Linked DNA regions of Azoarcus sp. CIB. The protein of the gene in region 1 interacts with the protein of each later gene in a pairwise test. Links are inferred from orthologs where the notes say so. Each region holds a gene or a part of one and is shown on either strand. Other genes may lie near its edges. The genes, in order: cysK and cysE.

What was found.
Region 2: the proteins of cysK (region 1) and cysE interact in binary tests that used the Escherichia coli proteins (3 or more experiments, as listed by UniProt). The link is inferred for Azoarcus sp. CIB from one-to-one orthologs.

Annotation. Positions count from the first base shown.
Region 1 is NZ_CP011072.1:3,523,982-3,527,078, reverse strand. What follows is about bases 190-2,967. They hold cysK (cysteine synthase A), read right to left. Parts: upstream 2,179-2,967; coding sequence 1,201-2,178; downstream 190-1,200. Other genes in these bases: AzCIB_RS15700 (CysB family HTH-type transcriptional regulator), read right to left, coding at 2,239-2,967; AzCIB_RS15710 (pseudouridine synthase), read right to left, coding at 407-1,204; tal (transaldolase), read right to left, coding at 190-294. Outside these bases: more of tal, read right to left, coding at 1-189; more of AzCIB_RS15700, read right to left, coding at 2,968-3,097.
Region 2 is NZ_CP011072.1:3,112,106-3,115,395, reverse strand. What follows is about bases 233-3,203. They hold cysE (serine O-acetyltransferase), read left to right. Parts: upstream 233-1,319; coding sequence 1,320-2,087; downstream 2,088-3,203. Other genes in these bases: AzCIB_RS13715 (cysteine desulfurase family protein), read left to right, coding at 2,690-3,203; iscR (Fe-S cluster assembly transcriptional regulator IscR), read left to right, coding at 2,192-2,674; AzCIB_RS13730 (RNA methyltransferase), read left to right, coding at 548-1,276; AzCIB_RS13735 (inositol monophosphatase family protein), read right to left, coding at 233-469. In the rest of the region: more of AzCIB_RS13735, read right to left, coding at 1-232; more of AzCIB_RS13715, read left to right, coding at 3,204-3,290.

The DNA.
Region 1 (3,097 bases):
GCTGCGCTCCCAGGTGGGGCGCAGCAGGTCGCAGGCGCGCTGCACGTCGGGGATCACGAGTCCTTCGTAGCGCGCTTCGGCATCAAGGGGCTGCTTCTTCAGCGCCGCGAGGTCGTCCTCGTAATAGCGCCCCCCCGCGATGGCCTTGTGGAAGATCGCCGGGTTCGTCGTGATGCCGTCGACGCCGTCCTCGGCGATCATCTTCGCGAGCTGGCCTTCGTTGAGCAGGGTGCGGGAGAGGTTGTCGAGCCAGACTTGCTGACCCTGGGCGCGGACCTGGAGCAGGGGATTCATGAGCTGGAGCCGGTGTCGTGTTGGTAGTCGTGGAGATTCATTGTGCAACGAATCGGTGACGGCAAGAAGACTCCGCGCACACGGGGGTGTTGCCGGGCGTTTCCTGCGTCTGCTACGCAGCCCTCGCCGGATCGGTCCAGCCCAGTGCGTCGAGTACGCGGGCGAAGTCTTCTGCGAGGGGCGCACTCAGATCGAGCGCGTCCCCGCTGCGCGGATGGGCGAGCTGCATGCGGGTGCACGCGAGCAGCAGGCGCGAGACGCCGAAGAGCTGCGCGAACAGGCGGTTGTGCCGTCCCTTGCCGAAGGTTGCATCGCCGATGATGGGGTGGGAGATGTGCTTCAGGTGGCGGCGGATCTGGTGGCGCCGGCCGGTGGCGGGGCTGAGTTCGACGAGTGCGTAGCGGCTGGTCGGGTAGCGATCGACCTGGTAGGGCAGTTCGGTGGTGGCGAGGCGGCGATAGCGCGTTACGGCGTCCTGTGCGGGGGCGTCCGCCGCGGTCTCGGGGCGGCGCTCGGCGTCGTCGAAACGGCGCGTCAGCGGGTGGTCGATGACGCCTTCCGGGGGGGAATGGCCGCGCACGACGGCGAGGTAGGTCTTGCGCACCGCCTGTCGTTCGAAGGCCGACGACACCAGGGCTGCCGTTTCGCGGTCGAGTGCGAACAGCAGTACGCCCGAGGTGCCCTTGTCGAGTCGATGCACGGGGTGCACGTGGCGGCCGATCTGGTCGCGCAGGATCTGCACCGCGAAGCGCTCTTCATGCACGTCGAGGACGGAGCGATGGACGAGCAGCCCGGAGGGCTTGTGCACGGCGACGAGGAAATCGTCGCGGTACAGGATGGGCAGGGTTTCCGCAGCCTGTGCCGCGGGGGCCTGTGCCCCCGCGTCGGTCGTCGAAACTGCGTCGCTCAAAGCGCCGCGCCGGTCGCGTCGAACAGGCCTTCGAACAGGATGGAGCTGAGGTAGCGCTCGCCGGAATCCGGCAGGATCACGACGATGGTCTTGCCTGCGTTCTCGGGCCGCTGTGCGAGGCGTGCAGCGACGGCCACAGCCGCGCCGCAGGAGATGCCCGACAGGATGCCTTCCTCGCGCGCGAGGCGACGGGCGTAGAGGATGGCGTCCTCGTTGCTGACGGTCTCGACCGCGTCGATCAGCGACAGGTCCAGCACTTTCGGCACGAAGCCGGCGCCGATGCCCTGGATCTTGTGCGGCGAAGGCTTCAGCGGCTCGCCCGCGCGCGTCTGCGTGAGCACCGGGCTTGCGCTCGGCTCGACGGCGACCGACAGGATCGCCTTGCCCTGGGTCTGCTTGATGTAGCGCGACACGCCGGTGATGGTGCCGCCGGTGCCGACGCCCGATACGAGGATGTCGATCTTGCCGTCGGTGTCGTTCCAGATCTCGGGGCCGGTCGTCGCTTCGTGGATCGCCGGGTTCGCGGGGTTCGTGAACTGTTGCAGCAGCACGTACTTGTTCGGGTCGGACGCAGCGATCTCCTCGGCCTTCGCGATCGCGCCGTTCATGCCCTTGGCGCCTTCGGTAAGAACCAGCTTGGCGCCGTAGGCAACCAGAAGCTTGCGCCGTTCGACGCTCATCGTGTCGGGCATCGTCAGCGTGATGGGAATGCCGCGCGCGGCGGCGACGAAGGCGAGCGCGATGCCGGTGTTGCCGCTGGTGGGCTCGACGATTTCCTTGCCCGGGCCGAGCAGGCCGCGCTTCTCGGCGTCCCAGATCATCGCCGCGCCGATGCGGCACTTCACGGAATAGGCAGGGTTGCGACCTTCGATCTTGCCCAGCACCGTCGCGGGGGCGCCGTCGATGATGCGGTTCAGTTTGATCAGCGGCGTCTTGCCGATGGATTCGGCGTTATCGGTATACCAGTTCGACATATGAAGGCTCCTTGGTCCGGAAATCGGAGAATAGCAGGCGCCGGCGCGCGGCGCGCTGCCTCATTCTTCGGCGTGGCCGTTGCCCGCCGGGGTGACGCTGTTGCGTACCGTCGCTTCGGTGAGCGTCGGCGAACACATCTCGATGAAGCGGTAGGCGAAGCCGCGCAGGTAGTGCCCGCGCCGTACCGCGATGCGCGTTGTGTTGGCGGGAAACAGGTGGCTGCTGTCGAGCTGGCGGAGTTCGCCCTCGCGGCCCGCCTGGAAGGCCATCGACGCGACGATGCCGACGCCCAGCCCCAGCTCGACGTAGGTTTTGATGACATCTGCATCCATTGCGGACATCGCGAAATCCGGCAACAGACCCGCGGTGGCAAACGCGCGGTCGATGATGGAGCGACCGGTGAAGCCTTCGTGGTAAGTGATCAGCGGGTATTCCGCGATCGCCTCCAGCGTAAGCGGTGTTGCGCTGTCGAGCGGATGACCGGCGGGCACGATCACCGAGTGATGCCAAGAGTAATAGGGGAAGGACGCCAGTTCGGCTACATCCGCGATCGCCTCGGTCGCGATGCCGATATCGGCCTGCCCGTCCAGCAGCATCGACACGATCTCCTCGGGGCTGCCCTGATGGAGCTTGAGAAGCACCTTGGGGTAAGCCTTCTTGAACTCGGTCACGACCTGGGGCAGCGCGTAGCGCGCCTGTGTGTGCGTGGTCACGACGGTCAGGCGGCCTTCGTCGCGGTTGCTGTACTGCTCGGCCAGGCGCTTGATGTTGCCGGCGTCGAGCAGCATGCGCTCGACCATCACGACGAGCTCGCGGCCCGGGTCGGTGAGGCCGAGCAGGCGCTTGCCCTTGCGCACGAAGAGCTCGACGCCGAGTTCGTCCTCGAGATCCTTGATGTGCTTGGAGACGCCCGACTGC
Region 2 (3,290 bases), 410 kb from region 1 along the record:
CCGTGCCGATCAGCGATTCGTTCAGGCGGACGCGCTTGGAAACACGGATGCGGCGGTCATTGAGGAAGGCGCCGCGGCCCTTGGTGGCGGTGAACAGCTCGTTGCGCGTCACGTCGTAGACAACGCCCTGATCGAGCACGCCGTTCTTCGTCAGCGCGATCGAGATCGCGTACTGGGGGAAGCCGTGGATGAAGTTCGTCGTGCCGTCGATCGGGTCGATGATCCACTGGTATTCGCTGTCGGAGGACTGCGCGGACGCGCCCGACTCCTCTGCTAGAATGCCGTGCTCCGGGTATGCTTCGCGCAGAACCTCGATGATGGCGGCCTCGGCCGCCTGGTCGACCTCGGTGACGAAATCGTTCGGGGACTTGGCTTGGACCGACACTTGGTCCAGCTGCAGCGAGGCGCGATTGATGATGGAGCCCGCGCGGCGGGCGGCTTTCACTGCGATGTTCAGGGTGGGGTGCATGCGCGTCGGTCTCGCTGGAGTCGGGGGCCCGGAGAGCGTCCCGCTCGAAAGAATTCCAATAAAACGAAGCATTTTAATATGAACAGCGCCATCGCGCTCGACCGCATCCGCATCGTACTTTCCCGTACAAGCCATCCGGGCAACATCGGCGCCGCTGCGCGCGCGATGAAGACGATGGGGCTTGGCCGGCTTTGGCTGGTCGCACCCGCCTCCTTTCCCGATCCGGTGGCGGAGGCGCGCGCCTCCGGGGCTGGAGATCTCCTCGCGGCCGCGCGGGTTGTCGGCTCGCTCGAGGAGGCGCTCGAGGGCACGATCCTGTCGGCCGCCGTCACGGCACGGCGGCGCGAGCGCTCGGTGCCGGTGCGCAATGCGCGCGAGGCGGCCCCGGAACTGGTGTCGTTTGCCGACAAGGGCGAGGTCGCACTGGTGTTCGGCAACGAAACGAGCGGGCTCACGAACGAGGAGGTTGCGCTGTGCTCGCTGCCGGTGACGATTCCTGCAAACCCTGCATTTTCATCGCTCAATCTCGGAGCCGCGGTGCAGCTGCTGTGTTATGAGCTGCGCATGGCGGCGCTGCATCCGGTTCCGCCCGCGGAGCCACTCCCGGACCTGGCTGCGTTCGAGGAGATCGAGGGGTTTCATCGTCATCTGGAAAAGGCGATGACGGTCAGCGGTTTCTACGACCCGGCAAATCCCAAGCGCCTGTTGCAGCGCTTGCGCCGCCTGTTCGGCCGCATACGGCTCGAAAAGGAGGAAGTGAACATCCTCCGCGGCATCATTAGTGCGTTCGAAAGCAAAGCTGAGTAAAATACTCGGAAATAGAAAAACGGGACACCGGAGCAAGTAACTCATGTTCAGCCGTCTGCGCGAAGATCTGGCCAGCGTTCGTGAACGCGACCCCGCCGCCCGCTCGACCTGGGAGGTGCTGACCTGCTATCCCGGCGTGCATGCGCTGTTCCTGCACCGCTTCGCGCATGGTGCGTGGAAGCGCGGCTTCTACTGGGTGGGGCGATTCGTCAGCCACGTCAGCCGCTTTTTTACCGGTATCGAAATCCATCCGGGGGCGACGATAGGCAGGCGCGTCTTCATCGACCACGGCATGGGCGTGGTGATCGGCGAGACGGCGGAGATCGGGGATGACTGCACGATCTATCAGGCGGTGACGCTGGGCGGCACCTCCCTGTATCGCGGGACGAAGCGTCATCCGACGCTGGGAAAAGGCGTCGTGATTGGTGCCGGCGCCAAGGTGCTAGGCGGGTTCACGGTCGGTGATGGCGCGCGCGTCGGATCCAATGCTGTCGTCGTGAAGCCGGTTCCCGCGGGCGCGACCGCTGTGGGCAACCCTGCGCGCGTCATCGAGCCGGACCGGGACAACGCGCGCGACCGTGCTCGCGAGCAGAAGGCCGAGCAGATGGGCTTCTCCGCCTATGGCGTGACGAAGCAGATGGACGACCCGCTAAGCAAGGCGCTGCATGGACTGCTCGATCACGCGGTCGAGACGGACCGTCGCATCCAGATGCTGGTGGAGCGTCTTGAGAAGGCCGGATTCAACCTCGACGTGGCGATCGAGAGGAGCGACGAATTCGACGCCGAGCGCCTATCGAAGATGGTTGATTGAGTGAAATCCGATTAGTTGACTGATTTTGTCGGGCTCCGTATAGTTGAGCGAAACGTTCGGGTATTCCCCCGGGCGAGAATCTCCGCGACAGAAGGAGCTCCGACATGAGACTGACCACCAAAGGACGTTTTGCCGTCACCGCGATGATTGATCTGGCATCGCGCCAGGCCGAGGGGCCGGTTACGCTGGCCGGCATTGCCGACCGGCAGAAAATCTCCCTGTCGTATCTCGAACAGTTGTTCGGCAAGTTGCGCCGCCACAAGCTGGTCACCAGCGTGCGTGGTCCGGGCGGAGGTTATCGGCTGGCGCGCGACATGTCGCGCATTACCGTTGCCGACATCATCGTCGCGGTGGACGAGCCGCTTGACGCGACGCAGTGCGGAGGCAAGCAGAACTGCCAGGACGAGCATCGCTGTTCGACGCACGACCTGTGGGCGAACCTCAACAAGCGCATGTACGAGTATCTCGATTCGGTGACGCTGAACGCGCTGGTCCATCGCGAGGTCAAGCCGGATCCGGACATGAGCGTCCTCAAGGACGTGCGCCGGCGCGCGATGGTCGCGATGCGCGAGGCAGCGGCGGCCTGACGGGACGGTTCGAGCGTGTTCGCCCCCGTCTATCTCGACTGGAACGCCACTGCCCCGCTCGAGCCGGCCGTGCGCGACGCGATGCTGCCGTGGCTCGGCAGCCGCTTCGGCAACGCATCGAGCCGGCACGAATACGGGCGCCAGGCGCGTGCCGCGGTCGACGAGGCGCGTGCGCAGGTCGCAGCGGCGGTCGGTGCCCACGCGACGGAAGTGATCTTCACGAGTGGCGGTACCGAGGCGAACAATCTGTTCGTGAAGGGCGCGGCCGGCCTGATGAAGCCGGGGCTGATCGCGATCAGCGCGATCGAGCATCCGTGCGTGCGCGAACCGGCGAAGCAGTTGCGCCGCGCCGACTGGACGCTGCGTGAAATCGCCGTCGATCGTGCCGGGTTGGTCAAGCGCACCGACTGGCTGGCCGTGCTGGCGGCGAAACCCGTCCTCGTGTCGGTGATGCTCGCGAACAACGAGACGGGCGTGCTGCAGGACGTAGCGACGCTCGCCCGCGAGGCGAAGGAAGCCGGTGCCTGGTTCCATTCCGACGCGGTCCAGGCGCTGGGCAAGATCGGCGTGGATTTCCGCGCGCTGGGTGTCAATGCAATGACGCTGTCGGCGCACA